One region of the Streptomyces sp. NPDC029044 genome, then DNA from elsewhere that is predicted to be linked to it. Evidence: riboswitches for the same ligand, from Rfam matches in the RefSeq annotation. Region 1 holds a riboswitch; the other holds the start of a gene.

The links. A riboswitch is a leader RNA that binds a small molecule or an ion and turns the genes downstream of it on or off. The one in region 1 is predicted to bind glycine.
Region 2: another riboswitch for glycine. It lies ahead of gcvP (aminomethyl-transferring glycine dehydrogenase); the one in region 1 lies ahead of gcvT (glycine cleavage system aminomethyltransferase GcvT).

The regions. Positions count from the first base shown of each region.
Region 1 is NZ_JBEZWN010000037.1:29,115-37,835, reverse strand. It holds gene glyA (serine hydroxymethyltransferase) at 1-300, opposite strand, end outside; gene gcvH (glycine cleavage system protein GcvH) at 310-687, opposite strand; gene gcvT (glycine cleavage system aminomethyltransferase GcvT) at 791-1,912, opposite strand; glycine riboswitch at 2,097-2,196, opposite strand; gene AB0E85_RS25940 (AAA family ATPase) at 2,419-3,084, shown strand; gene AB0E85_RS25935 (enhanced serine sensitivity protein SseB) at 3,248-4,036, shown strand; gene AB0E85_RS25930 (enhanced serine sensitivity protein SseB C-terminal domain-containing protein) at 4,199-4,999, shown strand; gene AB0E85_RS25925 (ABC transporter permease) at 5,390-6,388, shown strand; gene AB0E85_RS25920 (ABC transporter substrate-binding protein) at 6,465-8,216, shown strand; gene AB0E85_RS25915 (ABC transporter permease) at 8,286-8,721, shown strand, end outside.
Region 2 is NZ_JBEZWN010000014.1:123,786-132,506, reverse strand. It holds gene AB0E85_RS15330 (DUF881 domain-containing protein) at 1-91, shown strand, start outside; gene AB0E85_RS15325 (small basic family protein) at 88-420, shown strand; gene AB0E85_RS15320 (DUF881 domain-containing protein) at 426-1,334, shown strand; gene AB0E85_RS15315 (FHA domain-containing protein) at 1,396-2,349, shown strand; gene AB0E85_RS15310 (MerR family transcriptional regulator) at 2,403-3,140, shown strand; gene AB0E85_RS15305 (bifunctional nuclease family protein) at 3,225-3,698, shown strand; gene AB0E85_RS15300 (MerR family transcriptional regulator) at 3,993-4,676, shown strand; gene AB0E85_RS15295 (DNA polymerase IV) at 4,811-6,265, shown strand; gene AB0E85_RS15290 (PRC-barrel domain-containing protein) at 6,184-6,558, opposite strand; glycine riboswitch at 6,672-6,767, shown strand; gene gcvP (aminomethyl-transferring glycine dehydrogenase) at 6,943-8,721, shown strand, end outside.

The DNA of each region.
Region 1 (8,721 bases):
CTGGGCGCCCGAGTGCGGCTGGACGTTGGCGTGCTCGGCGCCGAACAGCTCCTTGATGCGGTCGATCGCGATCTGCTCGACCACGTCGACGTGCTCGCAGCCGCCGTAGTAGCGGCGGCCCGGGTAGCCCTCGGCGTACTTGTTGGTGAGGACCGAGCCCTGCGCCTCCATGACCGCGACCGGAGCGAAGTTCTCCGAGGCGATCATCTCCAGCGTGGACTGCTGGCGGTGCAGCTCGGCGTCGACCGCGGCGGCGACCGCCGGGTCGAGCTCGTGCAGGGGTGTGTTCAGGACGGACATACGACTCCCTCAGCCCGCGGAGAACGCGGTGTACTCGTCGGCGGAGAGCAGGTCGGCCGGCTCGTCCGTGATCCGCACCTTGAACAGCCAGCCGCCCTCGAAGGGGGCCGAGTTCACCAGCGACGGGTCGTTCACGACGTCCTCGTTGACCTCGGTGACCTCACCGGACACGGGGGAGTACAGGTCGGACACCGACTTGGTCGACTCCAGCTCGCCGCAGGTCTCGCCGGCGGACACGGAGTCACCGACCTCGGGAAGCTGGACGAACACGACATCGCCGAGCGCGTTGGCCGCGTGCTCCGTGATGCCGACCGTCGACACGCCGTCCTCGGCGGCCGACAGCCACTCGTGCTCCTTGCTGTAGCGCAGCTCTTTGGGGTTGCTCATGGCCTGGATTCTCCTGTACGCGCGGGAGTGCTGTGGAAGGGGGGACTGCTGGTGAGCTGGGACGACGGGCGCGGGGTAGCTGCCGCGGCCCTTCGGCCAGTGTCTACTTCTGGCGCTTGTAGAACGGCAGCGCCACGACCTCGTACGGCTCGTGACTGCCCCGGATGTCCACACCGACACCGGCCGTGCCCGGCGTGGAGTACATGGCGTCGACGTAGGCCATCGCGATCGGCTTGCCCAGCGTGGGGGAGGGGGCCCCGGAGGTGACCTCGCCGATCACCTTGCCCTCGGCGACGACGGCGTACCCGGCGCGGGGGACCCGGCGGCCTTCGGCGATCAGGCCGACCAGGACGCGCGGCGGCTCGTGGTTCGCGTGCTCCGCGGCCTCGCGCAGGGCCTCGCGCCCCACGAAGTCGCCCTCCTTCTCGAACTTCACCACCCGGCCGAGCCCGGCGTCGAAGGGGGTGAGGGAGGTCGACAGCTCGTGCCCGTACAGCGGCATGCCCGCCTCCAGGCGCAGCGTGTCGCGGCAGGAAAGACCGCAGGGGATCAGGCCGACGCCCTCGCCGGCCTTGGTCAGGGCCTGCCACAGCTCGACGGCGTGCCCGGGCTGCACGAACAGCTCGAAGCCGTCCTCGCCGGTGTAGCCGGTCCGGGCGATCAGCGCCGGGACGCCCGCGACCGTGCCGGGCAGCCCGGCGTAGTACTTCAGCCCGTCGAGGTCGGCATCGGTCAGGGACGCCAGGATCCCGGGCGACTCCGGGCCCTGGACGGCGATCAGCGCGTAGGCGTCCCGGTCGTCGCGCACCTCGGCGTCGAAACCGGCGGCGCGCTCGGCCAGGGCGTCCAGGACGACCTGGGCGTTGGAGGCGTTGGCGACCACCATGTACTCGGTCTCGCCCAGGCGGTAGACGATCAGGTCGTCCAGGATGCCGCCGTCGGCCCGGCAGATCATGGTGTAGCGGGCCCGGCCCGGCTTCACGCCGCCGATGTTGCCCACCAGGGCGAAGTCCAGCAGGGCGGCGGCCTGCGGGCCGCTGACGGTGATCTCACCCATGTGGGAGAGGTCGAAGAGGCCGGCCTTCGTGCGCACGGCGATGTGCTCGTCGCGCTCGGAGCCGTAGCGCAGGGGCATGTCCCAGCCGGCGAAGTCGGTCATCGTCGCGCCGAGCGAGCGATGCAGGGCATCGAGCGCGGTGTGACGGAGTTCTCCTGTACTGCTCACGGTCGGTCGTCTCCCAAGGCAAATGGGGGCCCCTCCCGCGCGAGCGAAGCCGAGCGTGAGGGAGGGCGAGGTCGTTCCTCCCCATCTGTCATCGGAACCTGAGAGGTTCGCCATGACCGCAGGGGCCCTGGCTTGCACCTTGGGTGGAGCCGCCGGTGACCGGTGGCCCGCTTTTCAGATGTGCCTCGCCCGCGCGGTAACGGGGCCTGAGAGATTCAAGGGAGGGACTTGCTCCTTCGGCGCCCCAGCTCTTGCGGTACTGGGGACTCTCCCGCGCGGATTCAAACGGCCGGTATGCAGTTGGCGCGCACATCATTGCACGCATCCTTCCGGCGTGGCAGGGGGACCTTTCCCAGAGAGTGCACGAGTCCCGCCCACCGGACACGGCGACCTGTAGCAGCCCTGTTGCAGGACGAGAACGTAAATGAGAGGCCTGCGGCATTACCTTCTCTTTACACTCGGCGGGGATGGGACTCCGTACCTGGCCCCAGGGGAGGACGATCACGGTGAACAGGACCACCGCGTACGCGACGACGGGCATCGCGCTGCCCGAGCAGCCGGCCGCTCCGGCCCGGGCGGTCCGCGCCCCGGCGCCGGCACCGGTCGTCCGTGATCTGCGCGACCGCGCCAGCCGCGGCCCGCACGCGCTGCTGTTCGGCCCCCGCGACCTCGTCGTGGTCACGGGCCTGCCCGGCAGCGGCAAGTCCACGCTGATGCGGCGCACCGTGCCGGGCCGGCGCATCGACTCCCAGGACACCCGTGACCGCTGGGCCCGCCGCATGCCGCGCGCCCTGCCGTACGCGTTCTACCGCCCGCTCGTCCGCCTCGCCCACTACGCCGGGCTGCGCCGCGCCCTGCGTACCGGCGAGGGCGTCGTCGTGCACGACTGCGGCACCCAGGCCTGGGTCCGCCGCTGGCTCGCCCGCGAGGCCCGCCGCCGGGGCGGCACGCTCCACCTGCTCCTCCTCGACGTCACCCCCGAGCAGGCCCTGGCCGGCCAGCGCGACCGGGGCCGCGGCGTGTCGCGCTACGCGTTCCTGCGCCACCGCACGGCCGGCACTCGCCTCCTGCGCGCGGTGGAGCGCGGCGACCTCCCCGCCGGCTGCGGCTCGGCCGTCCTCGCCGACCGCGACGCGGCGAACGCACTGCGGAGAATCGGCTTCACGGGCTGACGGACGTGGGGCGAGGACCGGGGCAGGGTGCAGGGGCGCGAACCCGCGTCCGTATCCGCCCGGCCTCCCCGTCGCGCCCCGTCCCTCCACAGCCCTGCCTCCCCGCGTCCCGCAGCCGTTAGCCTTTGAGCCACAGCAGTGGTTCCAGGCAGGCGGTAGGCAGATGGACATCCCGGCGGGCTTCTCCGCGGACTTCCCGGCGCAGACGCAGACCCACCCGCACGGCGGTTGGCCCGGCAACGAGCTGGAGGAGGTGCTCTCGGCCTCCCTCGGCGCCGGGCCGGCGGCGGGCGGGCGGATCGTCGAGGTGCTCGGCCGGAGCTTCGTGTGGATTCCGCTGCCCAACGGCGGCGGCCCGCACAGCGGCCCCCTCGACCTGCCCGGCATCGAGATGGACGGCCAGGCGTTCGTGCCGGTGTTCAGCTCCGAGGAGCAGTTCCGCCAGGTCGTCGGCTCCCACATGGCGTACACCATCGCGCCCGCCGTGGAGTTCGCCCGCGGCCTGCCCCCGCACGCGGGCATCGCCGTCAACCCGGGCGGCGTGGTCGGCATCCCGCTCCCGCCGCCCGCGGTGGCCGAGCTGTGCCGGGCCGGCCGGACCCCGCTGGACGGCCCCGCGAGCGGCGGCCGGGTCCGCCTCTTCGAGCCGGACTGGAAGGAGGACCCGGTGGACTTCCTCGCCGCCGCCTCCGCGGAGTTCGAGGCGACCGGTGTCGTCGTCTCGGCCCGCCGCTGCCTCGCGGCCATCGAGACGGCCGACCCCGTGATGTTCGTCGGCGTCGAACTCTCCCAGTGGGAAGGCGACCTGCGCGCCCTCCCCCTGGACGCCCTCACCCGTGCCGTCAGCGCCGTCCCGGCCCCCTGGCCGGTCAACCTCGTCCTCCTGGACGTGGCGGAGGACCCGGTGGGAGCTTGGATGCGGGAGCGGGTCCGGCCCTTCTACCAGCGGTAGGGCGGCAGGGCCGGGGGCGCGCGGCTGTATCGTCATGCGGCTCCGCCGCGTGAGCGCGATCAACCCCACGCGACCCGCACCCGCCCGACGGCATCATCCCCGGGCTCCCCTGCGGGCTTAAGCTAGGACACCGTCGAGGCGTTGTACGAAGGGGCGGTAAAGGTGAGCGCGAGCGGCACGGCCGCGGCCGGACAGGTCGAGCACATGCTGCGCCAGGTCACGCCCGGGCGTTACGACGCCTACGAGGCTCTCCTGCGCGCGCTCGCGACCCCGCACACCGGCCAGATCTGGATGCTCCTGTGGCGGGGCCAGGCCGGATCCCCGGACGCCCAGTACGGAAACATGGACGTCGACGGCTTCGGCTACGCCCCCTGCGTGACCTCCGCCCAGGAGCTCTCCGCCAGCGGCTGGAACCGCTCCTACGAGGTGATCGACGGCGTCGACGTCGCCCGTGCGCTCTACCCCGACCACTACGGCCTCTGGCTCAACCCGCACGCCCCCGGCGGCGGCGTCGGCATCCCCTGGCTGGACCTGCGCCGGATCGCCACCGGCCTGGACCGCCAGCCCGCCGGCCCGCTGCGGCTGTCCGAACCCGCCATCGAGATCCCGCAGTTCTACGCCCTGCTCGCGCAGAACGCCCACCGTACCCCGGCCGTCCGCTCGCTGCGCCGCGCCTGGGTGCAGCCCGCGCTCGGGGCGCCGTACCTCGCCATCGGACTGGACGTGTACGACACCTCGCCGCCGGCCGTGGACTCCGTGCGCGCGATGATGCAGCAGTCCCTCGGCGCCGTGCCGGACGGGCTCCCCGTGTCGACGGTCGCCATGTCCGACGAGCACGACCCGGTCGCCCTGTGGCTGCGCGCGAAGGCGCGCCCCTTCTACGACCGCGAGGCCCACGCCACCGCACCCGTCCAGGCCCCTGCCTCCGGGTACGGATACCCGCCGGCCCAGGGCCGGTACTGAACCCGGTCCGAATCGGCCGTCGCGCATCGGCGGTTGCCGCGTCGGCCGTCCAGCCGGCGGGCGCCAGGTGCTTTGCGCCCACTGCACAGGTTTCGACGCCATATCGTCCGGACCGCGTGCCCGCGTGTCCGGATAACGGAATCTCCCAGTCGGCATCACGGTTGCGCATACTTTCTCCATCAGGCCTGGCGTGTGATCGTGAGCGCGTTGAAGACTCGCCTCTCAGGCGCGAGGCCGTCGATCCTGTGAGCGATACCAAGCTGAGGATCGGTCTGTCGGTGGCCGTACCACCTGCGGACGCCACGCCACGCCACAGCCACAGTGGATCAACCGCCGACCAACGGTGGGCAAGGGGGCCGGTGACCACCGGCGAGAAGGGGCAGGGCACTTGTGACGGCACCGATCGAGACCACCGGATCGCAGGCCGAGGCCCAGCCGGAGGCCGTGCTGGCGGGTGCCAAGCCCCAGCACATCGAGGGACGGTCGCTCGGGCAAATCGCCTGGACCCGCTTCAAGCGCGACAAGGTGGCCGTGGTGGGTGGCATCGTTGTCGTGCTGCTCATCCTCGTGGCGGCGCTGTCACGTCCGATCCAGGCGCTGCTGGGCCTCGACCCGAACGCCTTCCACCAGGACCTCGTCGACCCGAACACCTCTCTGCCGAAGGGTGACTTCGGAGGGATGAGCTGGGACCATCCGCTGGGTGTGGAGCCGAAGTTCGGCCGGGACATCCTCGCCCGCATCCTGGAGGGCTCCTGGGTCTCGCTGGTCGTCGCCTTCGGCGCGACGCTGCTGTCCGTCGTCATCGGCACCGTTATGGGACTGGTCGCCGGCTACTACGGCGGACGGGTCGACACCGTCGTCAGCCGGCTCATGGACACCTTCCTCGCCTTCCCGCTCCTCCTCTTCGCCATCGCCATCTCCGCGACGCTCCAGGGCGGTGCCTTCGGCCTCGAAGGGCTGCCTCTGCACATCTCCGTGCTGATCTTCGTCATCGGCTTCTTCAACTGGCCGTACATGGGGCGCATCGTGCGCGGTCAGACCCTGGCCCTGCGTGAGCGGGAATTCGTCGACGCCTCCCGGGGGATGGGGGCCGGCGGCCCGTACATCCTCTTCAAGGAACTGCTCCCCAACCTCGTCGCGCCGATCGTCGTCTACTCGACGCTGCTCATCCCGACGAACATCCTCTTCGAAGCCTCGCTGAGCTTCCTGGGTGTGGGCATCCAGCCTCCGCAGGCGTCCTGGGGAGGAATGCTCAACCAAGCCGTCGACTTCTTCGAGGTCGACCCGCAGTACATGATCGTTCCCGGCCTCGCAATCTTCATCACGGTGCTGGCCTTCAACCTCCTCGGCGACGGCCTCAGGGACGCACTCGACCCCCGCAGCCGCTGACGTCCGCGGTCGCCACACCCGAGCGCGACCCGACGTCCCACCCAAGTGTCCACCTACGAAGGGGAATCCGACCATCATGCGAAGGTCAGCAATGGCCGCGATTGCGGTCGCCAGTAGCGCCGGCCTGCTTCTTGCGGGCTGCAGCAAGGCCGACGACGGCGCCGACACGCCCAAGGGCGCCGGTGCGAACGCCGCGACCAAGGGAGTGGTGAACGCCTCCACCCACAAGGGCGGAACGGTCACCTACGCGAGCGCCGACGCCCCCGAGTCCCTGGACCCGGGCAACATGTACTACGCGTACGGCTACAACTTCAGCCGCCTCTACGCGCGTCCCCTGATGACCTTCAAGCCCGGCCCCGGTGAGAAGGGCAACGAGCTCGTCCCGGACCTCGCCGAGAGCGCGGGCACGCCCAGCGACGGCGGCAAGACCTGGACGTACAAGATCCGTCAGGGCGTCAAGTTCGAGGACGGGACCGCGGTCACCTCCAAGGACGTCAAGTACGCCGTGGAGCGTTCGAACTTCGCGCGTGACGTGCTCTCGCTCGGCCCCAACTACTTCCAGAACCTGCTGGACAACCCGGACGACTACAAGGGCCCGTACAAGGACAAGAGCGAAAAGGGCATCTCGTCCATCGAGACCCCGGACGACAACACCATCGTCTTCCGCCTGAACAAGGCCTTCGCGGAGTTCGACTACCTCGTCAGCGCCCCGCAGACGGCCCCCGTGCCGCGGGCCAAGGACACGGGTGTCGACTACACCAAGAAGGTCGTCTCCTCCGGCTCGTACAAGTTCGAGAAGTACGAGGAGGGCAAGCAGGTCGTCCTGGTCCGCAACCCCGAGTGGGACGCCAAGACGGACCCGCTGCGCAAGCAGTACCCGGACAAGATCGTGGTGAACCTCAAGGTCAACAAGGCCACCATCGACAAGGACGTGATGTCCGGGGACACGATGATCGACATCCAGGGCACGGGTGTCGACGCGCAGACCCAGGCGCAGATCCTGAACGACAAGGCCCAGATGGCCAACACGGACAACGCGCTGGGCGGTCGCCTCATCTACACGGCGATCAACACCAAGCTGGCGCCGTTCGACAACGTCGAGTGCCGCAAGGCGGTCGAGTACGCGATCGACAAGACCGCCGTGCAGACCGCGATGGGCGGCCCGATCCGCGGTGACATCGCCACCACCGTCCTGCCCACCGACGTCACGGGCTACCAGAAGGCCGACCTGTACGCCACCAAGGGCAACAAGGGTGACGTCACCAAGGCCAAGGAGCACCTGAAGGCCTGCGGCAAGGAGGGCGGCTTCAAGACCTCCATCTCCGCCCGCACCGACCGGCAGGGCGAGGTCGACGCGGCCACCGCCATCGTCGGCGCGCTGAAGAAGGTCGGCATCGACGCGGACATCAAGCAGTACCCGTCCGGCAAGTACTTCTCCGACTACGCGGGCGTGCCCAAGTTCAACGAGAAGAACAACATCGGCCTGATGATGATGCAGTGGGGCGCCGACTGGCCCACCGGCTATGGCTTCCTTCAGCAGATCGCGCACGGCAAGGCCGTCAGCCAGTCCGGCAACACCAACCTGTCCGAGCTGGACGACCCGCAGATCAACAAGCTGCTGGACGAGGCGATCGGCAACACCGACGAGGCCGCCCGTACCAAGGCGTACACGGAGGTCGACCAGAAGATGATGGAGCAGGCCGCCATCGTGCCGCTGACCTACTTCAAGGTCCTGCTGTACCGCTCGCCGCACGCCACCAACCTGGTGTCGTCGTCCGCCTGGAGCGGCCAGTACGACTACCTCAACGTCGGCACCGCCGAGAAGTAGCCCCGGAAGGCAGGTGAAGGCATTGGCGCCCGCGGACCTCGTGCTCCGCGGGCGCCGGCGCCGGTCCTCGTGATCTCGTACATCATCCGCCGGACGATCGCGGCGCTCATCCTGCTGCTCGTCGTCACCGCGGTCACCTTCGGCATCTTCTTCATCCTGCCGAAGCTCGCCGGGCAGACCGCCGACCAGCTGGCACAGCAGTACATCGGCAAGAACCCCTCGCCGGAGGACATCGCGGCGGTCAAGGCGAACCTCGGTCTCGACCAGCCGGTCTACGTCCAGTACTGGGACTTCATCAAGGGGATCGTCTCCGGCGCCACATACGACCTCGGCCCCACCACCGTCCGCTGCGACGCACCCTGCTTCGGTTACTCCTTCAAGGACCACATCGAGGTATGGCCCCAGCTGACCGAACGGCTGCCGGTCACCCTCTCGCTGGCCATCGGCGCCGCCGTGCTGTGGCTGGTCGGCGGCATCACCGCCGGTGTCATCTCCGCTCTCAAGC
Region 2 (8,721 bases), on a different contig from region 1:
GGAGGACGACCTCCGGCTGCCTGCCGCACCGAGTGTGACCGTACGCACAGCACAGCCGAGCGTTGAGAAGAGTGAGAAGGGCACATCGTGATCGCCGTACTGGGCCTCGTCGTGGGAGTCGTGGCCGGCCTGTTGGTCCGGCCTGAGGTTCCGGCGGTGGTCGAGCCTTATCTGCCGATCGCTGTCGTGGCGGCGCTCGACGCCGTCTTCGGCGGCCTGCGGGCCATGCTCGACGGCATCTTCGACGACAAGGTCTTCGTGGTGTCGTTCCTGTCGAACGTCGTCGTGGCCGCGTTGATCGTCTTCCTGGGCGACAAGCTCGGCGTGGGCGCCCAGCTGTCCACCGGTGTGGTGGTCGTCCTCGGCATCCGGATCTTCTCCAACGCCGCGGCGATCCGCCGGCACGTGTTCCGGGCGTGAGGCCGATGAGCGATCACGACGAGAAGACCGCCGAGGACCGGGGCGACACGCGCGACGGCGGTGAGTCCGGGAACAGGCTGCGCAAAGAACTGCCTCAGGAGGTGCCCTCGGCGGCGCCTGCCGCCGAGGAGGCGCCGAAGGAGCCGGAGCCCGAGCAGGCACCGGCACCGCAGCCGGATCCCGGGCCGCGGCTGACCGGCCGGCAGCGGCTGGTGCAGGGGCTGTGGCCGCCGCGTGTCACCCGGGCCCAACTCATCGTCGCGGTCCTGCTGTTCGGTCTCGGGTTCGGGCTGGCCGTGCAGGTGGCCTCGAACAGCGACAGCGACAGCGCCCTGCGCGGTGCGCGGCAGGAAGATCTTGTCCGCATCCTCGATGAACTGGATGACCGTACTCAGCGTCTTGAGGACGAGAAGCGGGGTCTCGAGCAGCAGCGCGACGAGCTGGAGAACAGCTCGGACCAGGCCGAGGAGGCCAGGAAGCAGACGATCGAGAAGGAGCGGCAACTCGGCATCCTGGCGGGCACTGTGGCCGCGCAGGGGCCCGGCATCACCATGACGATCGTGGACACGAAGGGGACGGTCGAGGCGGACATGCTGCTCGACGCGATCCAGGAGCTGCGCGCCGCGGGCGCGGAGGCGATTCAGGTCAACGGCGTCCGGGTCGTCGCCGGCACCTATCTCGCGGACTCCGGCAAGGGCGTGAGCGTCGACGGGAACAAGATCAACGCGCCCTATCGTTTCAAGGTCATCGGCAAGCCGCAGGACCTGGAGCCGGCGCTCAACATCCCCGGAGGCGTGGTGCAGACTCTCGAGAAGGAACAGGCCACCGTCACGATCGAGCGGTCCACCGACATCGTGGTGGACGCCTTGCGAGCAGCGAAGCGGCCTGACTACGCTCGGTCGTCCTCGCAGTGAACCGGGGGTGCATGGGCGGCGTCGGGCGAGGGCATGAGGTTGCGGGGGGTCGACGCACCGAATGGGCGGTGCGTGGTGGAAACTGTCTGGTGCAGACGGACGTTGTCAGGATGTCCGGGTCGGCCAGAGTGTTCAGTCAGGGTTCGTCCTGCCCCACGGGCGGGTCTGTTTCGGTCAAGGGGAATCGCCCGTGAAGTTGTTTGCGAAGTTGTTCGGCAAGAGCGCGCGAGAGGGCAGCGACAACGCGACCGCCCGTCATCGCGCACAGCCTGACGCGGAAGGTCAGCGGCCGCTGTTCCGGGACCAGGTCGGCGGCCCGGGCGGCGATGTTTCCGGTGGTCAGGGCGCGCCGTCGGTTGACCCTGCGCAGCCCGGCGGCATAGGTTTCGGGCAACCGTCAACCTCAAGTGCGGGTGGAGGGTTTTCCGACCCGTACGCGTCCAACGCCCCCGGTGGGCAGCCGCGGCAGGAGGATCCGATGTCGGCCCTGGTGTGTACGAGGTGCGGTAACCGCAACGCGGAGAACAGCCGTTTCTGCTCCAACTGCGGCGCGCCGCTGCGGGCGGGAGCGACGCCGGAGCGTCCCTCGGAGACGACCTCCACGATCTCCATCTCCGGTCTCGAGGCCTACGACAGCGAGACCACCGGCCAGACGCCGATGCCGACCCTGTCCCCGGAGGCTCAGGCCGCCGTCGAGGCGCTGCCGCTGGGTTCCGCGCTCCTGGTGGTGCGCCGCGGCCCGAATTCGGGCAGCCGCTTCCTGCTGGACGGCGACCTGACCACGGCCGGCCGGCATCCGCAGAGCGACATCTTCCTGGACGACGTGACGGTGTCCCGGCGCCACGTGGAGTTCCGCCGCGGCCAGGACGGTTCGTTCACGGTGGCCGACGTGGGCAGCCTGAACGGCACGTACGTGAACCGCGAGCGGATCGACCAGGTCGCTCTGAACAACGGCGACGAGGTGCAGATCGGCAAGTACCGGCTGGTCTTCTACGCCAGCCAGCGGGGCTACTGACCGGGCTCCGTCCGGGCAGACCCCAGCGAGGGTCCATCCGTCAGGGAAGGTCCATGCTGCAAAAACCGAGCGGCGGTGCCGGGCACGGCGCCGCCGCCACGGACAGTGGGCTGATGAGCATCGGCGCCGTGCTGAACGCGCTGCGCGACGAGTTTCCCGAAGTGACCATCTCCAAGATCCGCTTCCTGGAGTCGGAAGGGCTCATCGAGCCGCAGCGGACCCCGTCGGGGTACCGCAAGTTCAGCGCCCATGACGTCGAGCGCCTCGGTCACGTCCTGAGGATGCAGCGCGATCACTATCTGCCCCTGAAGGTGATCCGGGAGCACCTGGCGGCCATGGAGCGCGGTGAGGCCGCCCCGCTGCCGGTCGTGGGCCGTCAGCGGGACGGAGAACCGGCTCCCGAGCCGGTCGAGGGGCCCACAGCGGCCAGGATCGGGCGTGAGGAGCTGCTCGTCGCCGCGGGTGTCGACGAGCAGGAGCTCAAGGAGTGGGAGTCCTACGGTCTTCTCACCCCACTGGAGGACGGGGCTTATGACGCCGAGGCGGTCACCGTCGCCCTGCTCGTCATCGAGCTCGGACGGTTCGGGATCGAGCCGCGGCACCTGCGGGCGATGAAGGCCGCCGCCGACCGGGAGGCCGGGCTCGTGGACCAGGTGGTGGCCCCGTTGCGGCGGCACCGGAACCCGCAGACCAGGGCTCATGCCGAGGCCCGCACCAAAGAGCTGGCGGGGCTCACGGTGAAGCTGCACGCCGCGCTGGTGCGGACGGCGCTCGGCCTGCGGCTGCCCTGAGGAGAGCGTGTGCAGGGGGCCGGATCAGGCGCCCGATACCGGCCCGACTACCCAAACATCCCGGGCACGGCCTAGGGTTGCTGTGTGAACGAGCTCGATGTCGTAGGTGTCCGGGTCGAAATGCCCTCCAACCAACCGATCGTGCTGCTGCGTGAAGTGGGAGGCGACCGTTACCTCCCCATCTGGATCGGACCGGGGGAGGCGACGGCGATCGCCTTCGCCCAGCAGGGCATGGCTCCCGCGCGGCCGCTGACTCACGACCTCTTCAAGGACGTGCTGGAAGCCGTCGGCCAGGAGCTCACGGAAGTGCGCATCACCGACCTGCGTGAGGGCGTCTTCTACGCGGAGCTGGTCTTCGCCAGCGGCGTAGAGGTGAGCGCCCGCCCGTCCGACGCCATAGCGCTCGCGCTGCGCACCGGAACGCCGATCTACGGCAGTGACACGGTGCTCGACGACGCCGGCATCGCGATTCCGGACGAGCAGGAGGACGAGGTGGAGAAGTTCCGCGAGTTCCTCGACCAGATCTCCCCGGAGGACTTCGGCAGCAGCAGCCAGTGAGTGCCTCGGCAGGGGCAGCGGCCTGAGAAGGCCAGTGGGCGGCCCGGCGGACGGTGTGGTCCGTGGCGGGCCGCCCGCCGTGTGTGAGACGGGTGAAATTGCCCGCATGTGCCGGTGGCGAGTGAGAGCGTCACACGGCTCGCGCCGCATACATTCGGCTAGCCTTTCCCCGCGGTGGGGCACGGGAAACCACTCTCAGGGTGATTATCACTCGGCGTGGCGAGTGTGGCGATCGTTGACGCACCCCAGGTGACTGCCTACCGTCGAGAAGGCAGGTCAAGGACGGAGGTCGGCGTGAGAAGCAGCGGCGACGGTACGGCTGGGGGCGGCCCCGAGCGCAGTCTCAGGGCGAGCGGTCCGTACCCTCCCCCCGGCTCACGGCCCCTCGCGGGCGGAGGATGCCCTCAGCCCGGAGGCGCGGCCGAGCACGTTCCGCAGCGACCGACAGCGGTGCCGAGCAGCGGAGGGACGACGTCCATGGCGTCCGAGCAGATCGGCTATCGCGGCCCCACGGCCTGTGCGGCCGCCGGTATCACCTACCGGCAGTTGGACTACTGGGCCCGCACGGGGCTCGTCGAGCCGAGCGTGCGCCCCGCCTACGGGTCCGGGACGCAGCGGCTGTACAGCTTCCGCGACGTGGTCGTCCTGAAGATCGTCAAGCGGTTCCTCGACACCGGGGTGTCGCTGCAGAACATCCGAACGGCCGTCCACCACCTCAGGGAACGCGGTTTCAGCGATCTGGAGCGCATGACGCTGATGAGCGACGGCGCGACGGTCTACGAGTGCACTTCTCCCGACGAGGTGCACGCCCTGCTCCAAGGCGGCCAGGGCGTGTTCGGGATCGCCGTGGGCGTGGTGTGGCGCGACGTCGAGAGCGCGCTGTCCCAGCTGCACGGCGAGCGGATCGACACCGGCGAGACCCTGGTCGGGCCCAATCCCGCGGACGAGCTCGCGCGTCGGCGGAACCGGGCCGGCTGAGCCCTCCAGCAGCGCAGGACCGCACGCGGTCGCAGGAGGCGTGACGTTTCCGCATCGCGGCGCAAGCGGTTTCCCGAGCGGCGTTCAGGGCGGTCGCGCGGGCGTTGTCAGTGGCGTAGGGCAGCATCGGAGGTGTGAGAACCGCGCCCACGATCCTGCATCTCGACATGGATGCCTTCTTCGCCTCGGTGGAGCAGGCGTCCAAGCCGAGTCTGCGCGGGAAGGCCGTGGTCGTGGGCGGGCTCGGGCCGCGGGGCGTGGTGGCGACCGCGTCGTACGAGGCGCGGGTCTTCGGGGTGCATTCGGCGATGCCCATGGGTCAGGCCCGGCGGCTCGCGCCGAACGCCGCGTATCTCGTACCGCGCTTCACCTTCTATCGGTCGATCAGCGAGCGGGTGATGGAGCTGCTGCGTGCGCTGTCGCCGCTGGTGGAGCCACTGAGCCTGGACGAGGCGTTCGTGGACCTGGAGGCCGGGGGTGTGGCCTGGGACGAGCGGTCGGCGCGGCTGGCCGGGGTGAAGCTGCGCGCGGACATACGGGCCGTCACGGGGCTCACCGGGTCGGTGGGTCTCGCCGCCTCCAAGATGCTCGCGAAGATCGCCTCGGAGGAGGCCAAACCCGACGGGCTGGTGGTGATCGAGCCGGGGACGGAGCGGGCCATGCTCGGCCCGATGTCGGTGCGGATCCTGCCGGGGGTCGGGCCGGCCACCGGTGACCATCTGAGGCGGGCCGGGATCACCACCGTCGAGGAGATCGTCGAGGCCGGAGAGGACGAACTGGTCCGGCTGCTGGGGAAGGCGCACGGGCACGGGCTGTACGCCATGGCGCTGGCACGGGACGACCGGCCCGTCGTGGCGGAGCGCGAGGCGAAGTCGGTGTCGGTCGAGGACACCTACGACGTCGACATCCACGACCGGACGCGGGTCGGGCTGGAGGTGCAGCGGCTCGCCGAGCGGTGCGTGCGGCGGCTGCGCGGGGCAGGGTTGTCCGGGCGGACGATCGTGCTCAAGGTGCGGCGGTACGACTTCTCGACGCTCACCCGCTCCGAGACGCTGCGCGGGCCCACGGACGACCTCGCGGTGATCCGCGAGGCGGCGGCCAGACTGCTGGACTCGGTCGACACGACCGGCGGGGTGCGGCTCCTCGGGGTGGGCGTCAGCGGGCTCGCCGACTACACCCAGGAGGACCTGTTCGCGCAGGCGGCGGGGGAGCGGGCCGTCGCGGAGGGCCCGGTCGAGGAGCACACCGTGGCGCCGGCCGAGGAGCAGCCGCCGCTCGCCGAGCGGCGATGGCCCGCCGGGCACGACGTGCGGCACGCCCGGTTCGGGCACGGCTGGGTGCAGGGCAGCGGTCTGGGGCGGGTCACCGTGCGTTTCGAGACGCCCTCCTCGGAGCCCGGGCGCGTGCGGACCTTCCGGGTCGACGACCCGGATCTGGAGGCGGCGGAGCCGCTGCCGTTGGTGTTACGAGGGACCCAAGGGGGAGACGAGGCACCCGAGGCGGGGCCTCAGGCCGTTTCGTCGGTGCCCGCCAGCTTGCCGAAGTCGTGGTCCGGGAGCGGGGGCGGAGCGGCGACGTCGAGACCGTAGTGGTGGTAGAGCTGTAGCTCCTGCTCGGGGGAGAGGTGGCGGCCCACCCCGAAGTCGGGGGCGTCCTTGATCAGGGCGCGTTCGAAGGGGACGTGCAGGGCGCCCTCGATCAGTTCACTGGGCTCCAGGGGGACGAAGGCGTCCCTGCTGAACAGGCCGGTCCGTATGGCCGCCCACTCCGGCTCGCCGGTGGCGTCGTCGAGGTAGACCTCGTCGATGGTGCCGATCCTGGTCCCGTTGCGGTCGAACGCCTTGCGGCCGATCAGGTTGCGCGGATCGATATCGGTTCGCACGGGCCCTCCACATGGTCGCACCTCATCCGTAAACACTACAAAACGGTACAAGTGGGGATGCGGCCACTCGAAGGTTCGTGCGTTGACCTCGCTGGTACGCTGGCAGCGGCTGTTGACCCCGTGCGGGAGAGTCCTCCAGACATCACCGGAGGCGCCGAAGGAGCAAATCCTCCCCGGAATCTCTCAGGCTCACGTACCGCACGGACGAGGTCACTCTGGAAAGCAGGGCGGGTGTCGACGGCTTCCGCTCTCACCGACGGTGAAAGCCGGAGGCCTTCGGGCGATCCGGTGAAGCTCTCAGGTTGAGATGACAGAGGGGGAGGCCGTTCGGGTACCCGTGCCGTGGTGCCCCTCGAAGGTCGTGTCGACCAGGAGGCCTCCGTAATGACCGCCCACCGCATTCCGCTCTCCGAGCTCGAAGAGGCAGTCCCCTTCGAGCAGCGCCACATCGGCCCCGACCACGAGGCCTGCGCCAAGATGCTCGCGCACGTCGGTTACGGCTCGCTGGACGAGCTGACCGCTGCCGCGGTCCCGGCCGTGATCAAGAGCGCCGAGGCGCTGGACCTTCCGGGTGCCCGCAGCGAGGCCGAGGTGATCGCCGAGCTGCGCTCCCTCGCCGACCGCAACGAGGTCCTCGGCTCCATGATCGGCCTCGGCTACTACGGCACCTTCACGCCGCCCGTCATCATGCGCAACGTGATGGAGAACCCGTCCTGGTACACGGCCTACACGCCGTACCAGCCGGAGATCTCGCAGGGCCGGCTGGAGGCGCTGCTGAACTTCCAGACGATGGTCGCCGAGCTGACCGGTCTGCCGACCTCCGGCGCCTCCCTGCTCGACGAGGGCACCGCGGCCGCCGAGGCCATGGCGCTGTCGCGGCGGCTGGGCAAGAACAAGAAAGGCCTGTTCCTGGTCGACGCGGACACGCTGCCGCAGACCATCGCCGTGATCCAGACCCGCGCCGAGCCGACCGGGGTCGAGGTCGTCGTCGCCGACCTGAGCGACGGCATTCCCGCCGACATCGCCGAGCGCGACATCAACGGCGTGCTGGTCCAGTACCCGGGCGCATCCGGTGCCGTGCGGGACATCAAGCCGGTCATCGACCAGGCGCACGCGCTCGGGGCGCTGGTCACCGTCGCCGCCGACCTGCTCGCGCTGACGCTGCTGAAGTCGCCCGGCGAGCTCGGGGCGGACATCGCGGTCGGCACGACCCAGCGCTTCGGCGTGCCCATGGGCTTCGGCGGACCGCACGCCGGATACATGGCGGTCCAGGACAAGATGGCGCGCAGCCTGCCCGGGCGGCTGGTCGGCGTGTCCGTGGACGCCGACGGGAACAAGGCCTACCGGCTGGCGCTGCAGACGCGTGAGCAGCACATCCGCCGCGAGAAGGCCACCAGCAACATCTGCACCGCGCAGGTGCTGCTCGCCGTCATGGCCGGCATGTACGCCGTCTACCACGGCCCGGAGGGCCTGAAGGGCATCGCGCGGCGCACCCACCGGTACGCCACCGTCCTCGCCGCCGGACTGGCGAACGGGGGCGTCGAGGTCGTGCACGGCTCCTACTTCGACACCGTGACCGTGCGGGTCGAGGCCCGGGCCGCCGAGGTCGTGGCCGCCGGCCGGGACAACGGCGTCAACCTGCGGCTCGTGGACGCCGACCACGTCTCGATCGCCTGCGACGAGACCACCACGCGTGCCCAGCTGCGTGCCGTATGGGCCGCCTTCGGAGTCGAGGGCGTCGTCGAGGCGCTGGACGCGGCCACCGAGGACGGGCTTCCGGGCGCGCTGCTGCGCACCGACGACTACCTGACGCACCCCGTCTTCCACCAGCACCGCTCCGAGACCGCCATGCTGCGCTACCTGCGCAAGCTGGCCGACCGCGACTACGCGCTCGACCGGGGCATGATCCCGCTGGGCTCCTGCACCATGAAGCTCAACGCGACCACCGAGATGGAGCCGGTCACCTGGCCCGAGTTCGGGCAGCTGCACCCCTTCGCGCCCGCCGAGCAGGCCGGGGGCTACCTCACCCTCATCCACGAGCTGGAGGACCGGCTCGCCGAGGTCACCGGCTACGACAAGGTGTCCCTCCAGCCGAACGCCGGGTCGCAGGGCGAGCTGGCCGGTCTGCTCGCCGTCCGCGGCTACCACCGGGCCAACGGCGAC